Regions from separate parts of the Waltera acetigignens genome, predicted to be linked through region 1. Evidence: predicted binding sites of a transcription regulator. Region 1 holds the regulator's gene; each other region holds the start of a gene.
What was found. The regulator Rex, encoded in region 1, represses fermentation and respiration genes when NADH is low (regulators of the CRP and FNR family bind a similar motif). The targets are predictions, from matches to a motif close to ATTGTTAANTANTTAACAAT.

Region 1 (4,850 bases):
CACACTTTCTTTCTCATCATAGTCTTTCATCAGGCAATCCGCAATATCTCCCGCCATTACCCCATACTCCGTATGGAGTTTTGCCGCCAGCTCACCGGCTCTGCCATGGAGATACACACCGTTCACAGCTGCATCAATTGCATTCATACCCTGAGCTAAAAGTCCCAGGATCACACCCGTCAGGACATCTCCGCTGCCCGCAGTGGCCATACCACTGTTGCCTGTAGTATTCAGATAAAATTCTCCCTGTTCTTTACATACAATCGTTCTTGCATCCTTGGCAACCGCCACACCGTGAAACCGTTCTGCCAGTTCTCTGCCACACTCCGGAAGCTCCTTCTTGCATTCCGGGATGGTCTTCGCAAGCAGTCTGGACAATTCTCCCACATGGGGAGTCAGAATGATAATTCTGCCTTCTGCCCCCTGAGTACGCAGCTTCTCTGCCAATTCCTTACCGTTTTCTTCCGCCAGAAGATTCAGTGCATCCGCATCCATCACTAATGGTTTTCTGCTCTTTTCCACTACTTTTTTCAGGCATTCCAGTGCCTGTTCCTCTCTGCCGATGCCGGGACCGACAGCAATAACATCCGCCCATTCCATGCTCTCGGACAGCTGTCTGCAGGATCCGTACAAAGCTTCCGGAATTCCCTGCTGTAAGATCTGCCGGTTCTCCTCTGCGGTGATTACTTTTACCATACCGGCTCCGGTACGATACGCCGCTCTTGCCGCCAGGATTGCTGCTCCGGCCATGCCGTTGCTCCCGGCCACCAGCAAAGCTTTGCCGAAGGTTCCCTTATTCCCGGAGGATGTTCTGTCCGGCAGATGCTGTTCACAGCTGTCATAAGTATACATCTCCGGGCTCTGTCCCAGAAAGCTCTCCGGTCCGATCCCCACATTTGCAATGTGTACCTGCCCAGCATAATCGGTTCCCGGATACATTACAAGGCCTCTCTTACAGAAACCAAAAGTAATCGTTGCATCTGCCAGAAAAGCACAACCAAGCACCCGGCCGGTGTCCGAGCAGATCCCACTGGGAACATCCAGTGCCAGCTTAAATCCTTCCGCCACATTCATCTCTTCTACGGCTTCCGCATAGATGCCTTCCACCGGGCGGCTCAATCCTACACCGAACAAGGCATCTACAATCACATTATATTCATCTGCCTGCGTATTACTGTCTGTCTTCACCGGAAAATGTTGCAGGGTCTGCCACTGGCTCTTCCATTGCTCTGTGGCTTTCTCCGGATCTCCCACAAGTCGTACCGATACCGTATAACCGTCCGCCGCAAGAAGTCTCGCCAAAGCCAGACCGTCTCCTCCGTTATTTCCCATACCAGCAAAAATGAGCACTTTTGTCCGTTCCTTCACGGCATCAAAGCGCTCTTTCAGAAAATCCTCCGCAGCCAGAGCCGCTCTTTCCATCAGAACCGGCCCCGGGATGCCGAGGTACTCTATGGTATTTTTATCGTATTGCTTCATTTCCTGTGCAGTTACCAGATATCTCATACTATTTTTGCTCCGGATTATATTTCATGTCAAACAGATTGACCACTTCTGCACCAAAAATATCATGCATGTAGTTGTAGATCTCCTGATTCTGCTGTTCCATCTGCTGTTTTTCGATCAGACGTTTTTTCAGTTCGATACGGATCGCACCCACCCACTCCGCAGTCTCTTTGATCTGTTTGTCATTATCCTTCATAATATCATAGCAGCAGTCCATAGTAAACATCATAAGCTGAAGATTTATTCTTTCGATCTCTCTGGGGATATCTTTTAACTCATCTTCGTATGCTTCCAGCTTCTCATTGCATTCCCCGATCAGGCGCTTATGATCCTCGATCTGTTTGTTCAGCTTACTGTTTTCGCCCTGCTGTTCCGCCTCATCCACCATAGGGACGATTTCTTTCATCAGCTTCTTTTTCAGATTCCGGATATCCTTCGACTCGGTATTGAGCTTACCTTGTCGTTTCAACAGCTGATTCAGGGCATCTTCCGTTTCTTTTAGCGGAACGGAACCGGTCTTATTCAACAACCGATACCATTTATTATCCAGGGTGAGTACGGGCAGATGCTTTCCCGTCAATGCATTTTTGAAAGCAGCCTGTCGGTCCTGTGCATTTTCTTCTGCGTTACCGTTGCCCATAAAATCACTCCTTTGATGCCTTACTTCATGTTGTATTATTTCTCGGTGCGCTGAAATTCATAAAAGCGGCTGCTTCGCATCCGTCATCGCCTTGCGACTTTTCCTTTTATTCATTTTCAGACACTCCGCCTATGAAATAAGCAATCATACGCTTGCTTATTTCATGTCTGAACTGTAACGGTTAATATTATAGGATAACTTCATTAAGCTGTCAGACAGATGCACGTTCTCCACCTGAATTCCCTCGGGAACATTCAGATCCACATGAGCGAAATTCCAGATAGCACGGATCCCGTTAGCCACCAGCTTATCTGCCACTTCCACAGCACTGGTCTTGGGAATCGTCAGTACAGCGATATCGATGTCCTTCTCCCGGATAAAGGATTCCAGCTGATCCATGGGCATAACCTTCACGCCACGGACATCCTTACCCACCAGTTCCGGGTTCGCATCGAACATTCCCTTGAAGATAAATCCACGACGTTCGAAGTTCATATAATTGCCCAGCGCTCTTCCCAGATTGCCTGCTCCAATGATGACGAAATTATGCTGCTTATCCAGTCCTAAGATCTTACCAATCTCACGATACAGAGATTCTACATTATATCCATAGCCCTGCTGGCCGAAACCGCCGAAATTATTAAAATCCTGACGTATCTGGGATGCGGTCACCTTCATCAGTCCGGAAAGTTCCTGCGAAGAAATACGTTCCACACCTTCATCCTTCAATTCCCCCAAATATCGAAAGTATCTGGGCAGTCTGCCAATCACAGCCTGTGAAATTTCTTTTACTTCCAATACTTTCACCTCCGTTTTTTTTAGTATACACCATGTGTTAAAAACTTGTCAATGAATTGACAGGTTTTCTTCTTTTCGTTACAATGAAATTTAAAAAGCCCGGTCTCCGTGGGTTGGAAATAAAGGATACTTACTACCATGATATTATCTTGTCAGAATATTTCAAAAGCATTTGTAGAAAATCAGGTATTGAAAAATGTCTCTTTTCATATAGAGGATCATGAAAAAGCTGCCATCGTGGGCATCAACGGTGCCGGGAAAACGACACTGCTCCGCATCATCGTAGGGGAAATGACTCCCGATGACGGGCAGGTGGTTCTGGCGAGGGACAAGACCCTGGGATACCTTGCACAGAACAGCACTGTGGACACCTCTCACACCATTTACGAGGAACTGTTATCTGTCAAGGCGGATCTGCTGCGCCTGGAGGAAAAGATCCGGGAATGCGAAAACAATATGAAGCATGCCGAAGGAGATGCGCTGGAAGACCTGATGAAGCAGTACACCTCTCTCACCCATGCTTTCGAGACCGGCGGCGGCTATCTCTACCGCAGTGAGCTGGTCGGTGTGTTAAAGGGACTGGGATTTACCGAAGATGAATTCTCCAAGCCGGTTGCCACACTCTCCGGCGGTCAGAAGACCCGTGTGGCGTTAGGACGGCTTCTGTTACAGAACCCTGATCTCATCATCCTAGACGAGCCGACGAACCACTTAGATATGAATTCCATCGCCTGGCTGGAGACTTATCTGTTGAATTACAAGGGAGCCGTTCTCATCGTCTCCCACGACCGGTATTTTCTGGACCGGATCGCCGGGAAAGTCATCGAGATCGACCAGTCCAAGGCTACAACCTTTATGGGCAATTACTCCGATTATGCCGTAAAAAAGGAACAGCTGCGCGTTGCTGCCTGGAATGCCTATATGAACCAGCAGCGTGAGATCAAACATCAGGAAGAGGTCATCGAAAAATTAAAATCCTTCAACCGGGAAAAGTCCATCAAACGGGCGGAAAGCCGTGAGAAAATGCTGGACAAGATCGAGGTCATCGAAAAACCCTCCGAGGTCCGCACGGATATGAAGCTGACACTGACGCCCCGGATCTTAAGTGGCAATGATGTGCTGACTGTGGAGCATCTGTCCAAAAGCTTTGATTCCCATAAGCTTTTTACCGATGTTAATTTCGAGATCAAGCGCGGCGAACACGTGGCGATCATCGGTGATAATGGCAGCGGCAAGACCACTCTGCTTAAGATCTTAAATGGTCTCGTTCCTGCCGATCAGGGCACCTTCCGATTAGGTTCCAATGTGGAGATCGGCTATTACGATCAGGAGCATCATGTCCTGCACAGTGACAAGACATTGTTCGAAGAGATCTCCGACGATTATCCCTACCTGAACAATACCCAGATCCGCAATGTGTTGGCGGCTTTCCTCTTCACCGGGGAGGATGTTTTCAAGCGTATCAGTGATCTGAGTGGCGGCGAGCGCGGTCGTGTATCTCTCGCCAAGCTGGTACTCTCCAATGCGAACTTCCTTATCCTCGATGAGCCAACGAACCATCTGGACATTATGTCCAAGGAAATACTGGAAGATGCCCTGAACGGTTACGAAGGTACCATATTGTATGTCTCCCATGACCGTTACTTCATCAACCGTACCGCCCACAGGATCCTGGATCTGACGGAGGGACAATTCGTAAATTATGTTGGAAATTATGACTATTATCTCGAAAAGCACGACACGGTGATGGCTGCCATAGAAGCCAGTGCTCCGCAGAATACTGACGCAGATAACACAGTTGCAGCTAAAGCTGCAGAATCCGAAGTCAAACTGGACTGGAAAGCCCAGAAGGAAGAACAGGCGAGACTCCGCAAGAAAGAAAACGACCTGAAAAAATGCGAAGAAA
Region 2 (4,850 bases), on a different contig from region 1:
CTGATCCTGTCGTTCCATCCTTATTTTATCGTGATGGGCGTGGTATTGTTCTTCGGAACCTTCCTGACCACCCATTATGTGTCTCTGGGATCATTATTGGTATATGCAGGATTTATGATCCAGATGGTGGTCTGCGGACAGACGGGGCTGTTCGGCACCATGCCGCAGTCACAGCTATATGAAATGTACGCCATCACCGCATTTTTAACAGTCATGGCATACTGGAAACACAGACAGAATATCGTGCGTCTGATCCACGGGAACGAGAGGAAGACTTATCTGTTCAAGAATAAGAAATCAGCCGAAGCGCAGACAGAAATCTCAGGGGAGGACAAATAAGCTATGGCAAAAGTATGTATATTGGGTGGCGGAAGCTGGGGCATCGGCCTGTCAGTGGTATTACATAAAAACGGACATGAGGTGACGGTATGGTCTGCGGTTCCCGCAGAGATTCAGATGCTTCAGGAGAATCACGAGCATAAGATGCTGCCGGGAGTAAAGCTTCCGGAGGATATGATCTTTACGACGGATGATAAACAGGCCATCGAGGGCAAGGACCTGTTGGTCATGGCAGTGGCAAGCTCTTATACCAGAAGCACAGCACACCGCATCAGCCCGCTGGTGGCACAGGGACAGAAAATTGTCAGTGTCTCCAAGGGAATCGAGGAGCATACCCTGATGACCCAGGCGCAGATCATCGAAGATGAGATTCCGCAGGCACAGGTAGCGGTACTGTCCGGACCGACCCACGCGGAGGAAGTCAGCCGCGGGATTCCTACAACGATCGTAGCGGGTTCTAAGAGCAAAAGCTGCGCGGAATATGTGCAGAATCTGTTCATGAACGAAGTGTTCCGTGTCTATACCAGCCCCGATGTACTGGGAATTGAGCTGGGCGGTGCACTGAAAAATGTAGTGGCACTGGCTGCCGGTATCGCAGACGGACTGGGCTACGGAGATAATACGAAGGCTGCGCTGATCACCAGAGGCATTACCGAAATCGCAAGACTTGGTACTGCCATGGGTGGTAATTTTGAGACCTTCTGCGGTCTGACCGGTATCGGAGATCTGATCGTGACCTGCGCCAGCATGCATTCCCGTAACCGTCGTGCCGGTATCCTCATCGGACAGGGAAAGACCTACGAGGAAGCCATGAAGGAAGTACAGATGGTGGTAGAGGGCGTGTATTCCGCCAAGGCTGCCATGGAGCTTTCGAAAAAATACGATGTGCAGCTGCCTATCATTGAACAGGTGAACGAAGTGCTGTTTGACGGCAAGTCTGCGGATCAGGCGGTGAAGGAACTGATGCTTCGTGATAAGAAGCTGGAAGTATCCCATCTGCCCTGGCCGGAAGAATAGACCCGGAGGCGGCTCCTGCCAGCAGCAAAATTTTAAGTGTTGACAGAAAAACGCAGACTGGCTATAATAAGGTCATGTTTAGCGCAAACATAGGATAAGAAGAATGCGATGAAGGGAAGAAGTACTGTTCCTCCACTTCTGACAGAGAGCAGCCGGTCGGTGAGAGGCGCACAGAAGCAGAGCAGGAATACATCCCGGAGCAGCCGGTGGAAAGAGAAGGATCAGTAGATTTTATCAGAGGATCCCGAACAAGTAGATCAGGACGGCAGGCACCGATATCGGCCGAAGTATTGATAGATACTTACTGAGCTGTCAGATGTGAGTCTGGCGGGAACATTAGGTGGTAACACGAGTGATTAAGCTCGTCCTTTTGAAAAAGGGGCGGGCTTTTTTAGTGCCTTTGGAGCCGATTCCCCCAAAATGTAAAAAAGGTATACAGAGTAAAAAGAACCCAAAAAGGAGAAGAGAAAATGACAGTATTTGACGAATTAAAAGCAAGAGGACTGCTGGCACAGCTGACAGATGAAGAGGAGATCAAGGAACTGATCAATAACGGAAAGGCTACCTTCTACATCGGCTTTGATCCTACCGCAGACAGCCTTCATGTGGGACATTTCATGGCACTGTGCCTGATGAAGAGAATGCAGATGGCAGGCAACAAGCCGATTGCTCTGATCGGCGGTGGTACTGCAATGATTGGTGATCCTTCCGGCAGAAGTGACATGCGTACCATGATGACCAAGGAGACGATCCAGCATAACGTAGACTGCTTCAAGAAGCAGATGAGCCGTTTTATTGATTTTGGCGACGGTAAGGCACTGATGGTCAATAATGCGGACTGGCTGCTGAATCTGAACTATGTGGAACTGTTAAGAGATGTGGGAGCACACTTCAGTGTTAACCGTATGCTGACCGCAGAGTGCTACAAGCAGAGAATGGAGAAGGGCTTAAGCTTTTTAGAGTTCAACTACATGATCATGCAGAGCTTTGACTTCCTGACCTTATACCAGAAATACGGCTGCAACATGCAGTTCGGTGGTGATGATCAGTGGAGCAACATGTTAGGAGGCACCGAGCTGATCCGCAGAAAGCTGGGTAAGGATGCTTATGCCATGACCATCACCCTGCTGTTAAATTCCGAGGGTAAGAAGATGGGTAAGACCCAGAAGGGTGCCGTATGGCTGGATCCCAACAAGACCACTCCCTTCGAGTTCTACCAGTACTGGAGAAACGTAGCAGATGCCGATGTTCTGAAGTGCCTGCGAATGCTGACCTTCCTGCCCTTAGAGCAGATCGATGAGATGGACAAATGGGAAGGCAGCCAGCTGAATCAGGCGAAGGAGATTCTGGCATACGAACTGACCAATCTCGTACATGGCGAAGAAGAAGCAAAAAAGGCACAGGAGAGTGCAAGAGCACTGTTTACCGGTGGCAATGCTGCAGAGATGCCTACCAGCGAGCTGACAGAGGCTGATTTTGTGGATGGTAAGATCGATATTCTCGGTGTTCTGGTAAAATCCGGTTTGTCTGCATCCCGCAGTGAAGCAAGACGTGCTGTAGAACAGGGCGGTGTTGTCGTAGCAGATGAGAAAGTTACCGATGTAAAGACTACTTACGCTCCCGAGCAGTTTGATGGAGAGGGCCTGGTAGTCCGCAGAGGTAAGAAGAACTTCAAGAGAGTCGTTATGAAGTAATAAAAGATAAGAATAACAGAAAATTCTAAGGATGGGATCTTTCACGTAAAAACGGTGTGAGATCCCATTTTTATTGATATTTTTCTTGCATTTATGGATATGATATGGTTTAATATGGTTAGTGTGTTAAAAAAATATCAAAAGGCGGTAATTATGATATGAGCAGCATGAGAGGGATCGATACTCCGGTAAGACAGCGGAGAAGAAGGGTATTTAAGGAAGTGGCTAATCTGGCTTACAATTCCACAAATCTGAAGGATGATATGGAGGCGCTGCCTTATAAGATCGTAGACTATGAAGAGTCGGAGTTCTGGGAGAGCGTTTATCGTGACAGAGCGATCATCCGTGAGCGCATCCGTCTGGCCATGGGGATGAGTTTACGCCCGGAGAACCGTGAGCATCCCGGACATCTGACACAGGGACTGGAAGAGAGTAATATTGATGAAAAATATTATGAGCCCCCTCTGATGCAGGTCATTCCGTCGGCTTGTAATGCCTGCCCGGAGAACCGTTATGAGGTGACCAGCTCCTGCATGGGGTGCCTGGCACATCCCTGCCAGAGTGTCTGCCCCAAGGGTGCGATTTCCATGAAGAATGGGAAATCTGTCATTGATCAGGAAAAATGTATCAAGTGCGGAAAATGTCGTGAGATCTGCCCTTATGATGCTATTTGCCATAAAGAGCGTCCCTGTAAGGCTGCCTGCGGTATTGGAGCTATTACATCTGACCATGTGGGAAGAGCCGTGATCGACAATGAAAAATGTGTATCCTGTGGTCAGTGTATGGTAAGCTGTCCCTTTGGAGCGATTGCTGACAAGTCTCAGATCTTCCAGTTGATCCGTGCCATGCAGTCCGGACGGAAGATCATAGCCCAGGTAGCACCTGCATTTGCCGGACAGTTCGGTCCGAAGGTGACACCTGAGATGTTCAAGACAGCGTTGAAGGAATTGGGGTTTGCGGATGTCTATGAGACAGCGTTGGGCGCTGACATGGGATGTATGGCGGAAGCGGAACACTACGTGAAGGAGGTTGCTACCGGTAAGCAGCAGTTTGCCCTGACATCCTGTTGTCCTTCCTGGTCTGTGATGGCGAAGAATCTGTTTCCTGAGACCATTGATAAGATAAGTAATGAATTGACACCTATGGTTGCAACAGCCCGTCTGATCAAACAGGAACATCCGGATGCGTCCGTAGTATTCATTGGCCCCTGCGCTTCCAAGAAGCTGGAAGCCAGCAGACGTACCGTTCGTTCCGATGTAGACTTTGTTATCACTTTTGAGGAACTGACCGGTATGTTCGAAGCCAAGGGAATTCTGTTGGATGAGATTAAAGCTATGGACGAGATGAAGGATGCCACCTCTGCCGGAAGAGGTTATGGTGTGGCAGGCGGTGTTGCCAATGCTATCAAGGACTGCATCGAGAAATATTATCCCGGTACACCTGTGAATATCCAACATGCGGAGAGTCTGGCGGAATGTAAGAAGGCCCTGCTCCTTGCCAAAGCAGGTAAGATGAACGGCTGCCTGATCGAGGGTATGGCCTGCCCCGGAGGCTGTATTGCCGGAGCAGGCACCAACATCGCCATCCCCGTAGCAGCCAGAGCCGTGGACAAGTTCAAGAACGAAGCTGAGAAGAAAGTGCCTGATGAAAGTGTGGATCAGGAAATGGTGGAACTGGAAAAAGAATAAACACTGCAACAGAACAGATATATCCCGAAAACGAAACCGTCACATTACCGTGGCGGTTTTGTTGCGCGCATAGAGATAAAATTAGAGAAACTATTCAGAATAGTTACAAATG
Region 3 (4,850 bases), on a different contig from region 1:
TACCAGAGACTTACCGATTTCATAGCCCTGAGCCTTTAAGAAGGTGTAAGCCATACCACCACCGATGATCAGGGTATCACACTTCTCTAACAGGTTGGAGATAACGTTCAGCTTGTCTGCAACCTTTGCACCGCCCAGAATAGCTACGAAAGGTCTTACGGGATCTTCTACAGCCTTACCTAAGAAGTTGATCTCCTTCTCCATCAGGTAACCTACTACGTTCTCGCCACCCTTAGCGGTGATGAACTTGGTAACACCTGCTACGGAAGCATGTGCTCTGTGAGAAGAGCCGAATGCATCACATACATACAGATCAGCCAGGTCAGCCAGTTCTTTGCTGAATTCCTCACCGTTCTTGGTCTCTTCTGCGCCGCGGAAACGGGTATTCTGAAGCAGAACAACGTCGCCTTCCTTCATGTTCTCAACAGCCTTGGTAGCTGCTTCGCCGGTTACATTGTAGTCAGCTACGAAAGTAACCTCTTTGCCCAGCTTCTCGGACAGTCTCTTGGCAACAGGTGCCAGAGATTCGCCTTCGTTGGGGCCATTCTTTACCTTACCCAGATGAGAGCAAAGAATTACCTTGCCGCCATCGTTGATCAGCTTCTTGATGGTAGGCAGAGCTGCAACGATACGGGTATCGTCAGTGATTTCACCGTTCTTTAAGGGAACGTTAAAGTCGCATCTTACCAGGACTCTCTTTCCCTTTGCGTTAATGTCATCTACAGATTTCTTATTTAATCCCATGGTATTAACCTCCAATTATTTTAGTATCTAAAAAGGGCCCGGTCCTTGTAAGACCGGACCCTGATAGGTCTTTACGCGTTAACGCCTGTCGGCTTATGCTAACTCGCTGAAGTACTTGATGGTACGAACCATCTGAGAGGTGTAGCTGTTCTCGTTATCATACCAGGATACAACCTGTACCTGAGTATTGCCATCTTCCATAGGAGCAACCATGGTCTGAGTTGCATCGAAGATGGAACCGTAGGTGCTGCCTACGATATCGGAAGATACGATCTCATCGGTGTTGTAACCGAAGGACTCGGTAGAAGCAGCCTTCATTGCTGCGTTGATCTCTTCCTTGGTTACAGCGCCCTTAACTACTGCTACCAGAATGGTGGTAGAACCGGTAGGGGTCGGAACACGCTGAGCGGAGCCGATCAGCTTGCCGTTCAGTTCGGGAATTACCAAGCCGATTGCCTTAGCTGCACCGGTAGAGTTGGGAACGATGTTGCAAGCGCCTGCACGGCTTCTTCTCAGATCGCCCTTTCTCTGAGGTCCGTCAAGGATCATCTGGTCACCGGTATAAGCGTGAACAGTGGTCATGATACCGCTCATGATAGGTCTGCAATCGTTCAGAGCCTTAGCCATAGGTGCTAAGCAGTTGGTGGTGCAGGAAGCTGCGGAGATAACGGTATCTTCGGGCTTCAGGGTCTTGTGGTTAACATTGTATACGATGGTAGGAAGGTCGTTACCTGCGGGAGCAGAAATAACAACTTTACGAGCACCGGCAGTGATATGTGCGGAAGCCTTCTCCTTAGAGGTGTAGAATCCGGTACACTCCAGAACTACATCAACCTTTAATTCACCCCAAGGAAGCTTGCTTGCGTCAGCCTCTTTGTAGATGGTGATGGTCTTGCCGTTAACGGTGATGCTGTCCTCGCCAGCCTCAACGGTGCTTGCATACTTGTAAACACCCTGAGAAGAATCATACTTCAACAGATGTGCCAGCATCTTAGGGCTGGTTAAATCGTTGATTGCTACTACTTCATATCCTTCTGCATCGAACATCTGTCTGAATGCAAGACGACCAATACGGCCAAAACCATTAATTGCTACTCTTACTGCCATTTTAGTTTCCTCCTAAAATTTTAATTTTATATCTTTTGGCTTTCCGTTATTCACAGATTGTCAAAATTTTATCAGCAAAGACATTTTACCTAATTCCTGATTATAATTCAAGATGTAAATGAAAAATATTTGTGATTTTGTGGTAAATTTTACAGTTTGTTTAGAAATGCTATGGTTTTTCCCTTCATTTTTGCTATAATAGGTTCGTATTATGATAACCAGAAAGGATGAAAAATATGTCTATCAAAGCAGATTGTCATCTTCACTCTTCTTTTTCGGGAGATTCCCAGGCTCCCATGCCGGAGATGATCGATAAAGGTCTTGCTCTGGGACTGGAGACCATGTGTTTTACCGAGCATAACGATTTTGATTATCCCCGCACCGAGGAAGGACCGGGAACAATCTTTTTACTGAATACGGATTCCTATCTGTACGACGTGCTCCGCTGCCGCGCGAAATATGAAGGGAAAATGCGGATCCTCTTCGGCGTGGAGCTGGGATTGCAGCCTCATCTGGCCGACCGCAACGAAGATTTTATTTCCGCCTATGATTTTGATTTCGTCATCGGCTCCACTCATCTCTGCAAAGGAATGGATCCCTATTATCCGGAATATTTCGAGAAATTCTCCTCCGAGGAAGAAGCCATCCGGGCTTATTTTGCAGAGACACTGGAGAATCTGAAATGCCATGACGATTATGATGTATTGGGACATCTGGACTATATCGTCCGTGTGGCTCCCACCAAGGACAAGAACTATTCCTATGACAAATATAAGGATGCCATTGATCCGATCCTGGAGCTTTTAGTGCAGCAGGGAAAAGGTCTGGAACTGAACACCGGAAGCTTCCGCTACGGTCTCAGACAGCCTCATCCCTGTACCGATGTTCTGCGCCGCTATCATGAGCTGGGCGGTGAGATCATCACCGTAGGAACCGATGCCCACAAACCTCAGGATGTGGGATCCTATCTGGATCTTGCCTCCGAGATCCTTCAGCTGTGCGGTTTCAAATATTACACAATCTACGAAAAGCGCAGCCCGGAATATCACAAGCTGTAATTTTCTTTATTCCCTATCCTCCAAGCTGAATGTGTTCCTTCATCAGCTTGCGAAGCAACGCATCCGCTGTCCATGAGACATTATACGGTGTCACAATCGCCTTCAGGGCAACCGGTGGTAAGCCGGTTGCCTTATATTCTGCCAGGAATGCATCCACCTGTTGCGAATCCATTCCGGAAAACACCAGCATTTCCATTGCAAAATCAGGACCGTTATATATTTTTCCATTCTTATGAAAACCGCTGATTTCCGCCAGTGTTCCGATCTTCTGTCCATAGTCCCTGCGGTTCACCGCCGTCACATCCACACCTATTTTCTCCGCTGCCACACGCACAGCCCGGTCTTTTTGTGTACTCACGCCAAACAATAATATTTTTGCCATTATATTTCCTCACAGTCCATCACCCGGAAGCCGTTCTTTTCCAGCAATTGTGCAAATACTCCCTGTCCGGGGATGAGTTTACCGGTAAAGTTTCCATCATAAATCTGCTTTACGCCGCAGCTGGGGCTTCGTGACTGTAAGATTGCCAGATCGATGCCATTCTCTTTGGCGATCCGCAGAGCCTCCTCTGCGCCTTCCCGAAACTGCCTGTCCACATTTACGCCTTTACAGTTTATGACCTCACCGCTCACGATCTCCGACGGATCCCTCGGGGTCGGAAGTCCTCCCAGCACCTCAGGACATACTGGGATCACCTCATGCCCTTCCAGATATTTTGCCACACGCTCGCTGTAATTATTTTTCCCGTTATATTTACAGTTTTCGCCCAGCAGACAGGCACTGACCAGTATTTTCATCGTAATCTCCAGCTTTCCGTTATTATGTCTGTTACAGCAACGGCGCGATCAGGCGCATGATACACTGCCAGCCTCTCACTGCCATATTTTTCCTTCCATCCCGGTATTTATCGGTGACTTCCTCACTATCCTGTAACAGCTTATCAAAATCCGCCTCAATATCCCGGATGGCATCACAGCCGTGCATCCACACACCGTTTTCAAAATGATGATAAAGGCTCCGGTAATCCATATTGATAGTACCGACGGTCGCCGTATCCCCATCACACAGCATCTGCTTCGCATGCAAAAAGCCCGGGGTATATTCATAAACCCGCACACCCTGACGCACCAGTCCGGAATAATAGGATCTGGTCACACCGTAAATGATTTTTTTATCCGGAATACCCGGGGTAAATACCCGTACATCCACGCCACGTTTTGCCGCCAGTCCCAGCTCTCTCGTCATCTCATCACTGATGATCAGATAAGGAGTTGCCACATAGAGGCGTTTCTTCGCCGTCTTGATCAGGTTCAGGTAGACATTCTCACCCACCGGCTCTCCGTCCAGTGGAGAATCCGCATAGGGCTGCACATAGCCGGATGCCTTCTGCACATTTCCATCTTCCGCACCTTCCTGCGATGCCTTCAGATACTTTTCATAATCTGTATCCGCCTGTCCCATAACATTCCACATTTCCAAAAACATCATGGTAAAATTCTGTACCGCTCTGCCGGTCAGCTTCACACCGGTATCCTTCCAGTAGCCGTAAGGATGCGTGATATTAAAATACTCATCTGCCAGATTATATCCACCGGTGAATCCTACTTTTCCGTCGATGACCATGATCTTACGATGGTCGCGGTTATTCATGAAAATATTTAAAAAGGGCACTACATAGTTAAACACCCGGCACTGCGCCCCGATGGCATTCATCCGGTCGATAAAGCTTTTGTCCAGAAAACCGATACAGCCCACATCGTCGTACAGAATACGGACTTCCACGCCCTCGGCAGCCTTTCTTGCCAATACATCCTTCAGCCGTGCAAAAGCCTCTGCCTCCTCTATGGCATGATATTCCAGGAATATAAAGTGCTTTGCCTTCTCCAGCTCCTTAAGCTGTTCCTCGTATCCCAGATAAGCTTCCGGATAGAATTTCACAG

Region 2: the regulator Rex is predicted to act here: its motif matches at 3,173-3,192, upstream of OCV96_RS12980 (4Fe-4S dicluster domain-containing protein).
Region 3: the regulator Rex is predicted to act here: its motif matches at 1,908-1,927, upstream of gap (type I glyceraldehyde-3-phosphate dehydrogenase).

Annotation. Positions count from the first base shown of each region.
Region 1 covers NZ_JAOQJO010000016.1:100,722-105,571, forward strand. The annotation lists gene OCV96_RS14850 (NAD(P)H-hydrate dehydratase) at 1-1,506, opposite strand, end outside; gene OCV96_RS14855 (hypothetical protein) at 1,508-2,146, opposite strand; gene OCV96_RS14860 (redox-sensing transcriptional repressor Rex) at 2,303-2,944, opposite strand; gene OCV96_RS14865 (ABC-F family ATP-binding cassette domain-containing protein) at 3,083-4,850, shown strand, end outside.
Region 2 covers NZ_JAOQJO010000013.1:121,565-126,414, reverse strand. The annotation lists gene plsY (glycerol-3-phosphate 1-O-acyltransferase PlsY) at 1-339, shown strand, start outside; gene OCV96_RS12990 (NAD(P)H-dependent glycerol-3-phosphate dehydrogenase) at 343-1,356, shown strand; T-box leader at 1,456-1,729, shown strand; gene tyrS (tyrosine--tRNA ligase) at 1,827-3,050, shown strand; gene OCV96_RS12980 (4Fe-4S dicluster domain-containing protein) at 3,218-4,738, shown strand.
Region 3 covers NZ_JAOQJO010000001.1:435,164-440,013, forward strand. The annotation lists gene OCV96_RS02005 (phosphoglycerate kinase) at 1-744, opposite strand, end outside; gene gap (type I glyceraldehyde-3-phosphate dehydrogenase) at 838-1,851, opposite strand; gene OCV96_RS02015 (histidinol-phosphatase HisJ family protein) at 2,088-2,909, shown strand; gene OCV96_RS02020 (DUF3783 domain-containing protein) at 2,923-3,291, opposite strand; gene OCV96_RS02025 (2-thiouracil desulfurase family protein) at 3,291-3,707, opposite strand; gene cls (cardiolipin synthase) at 3,739-4,850, opposite strand, start outside.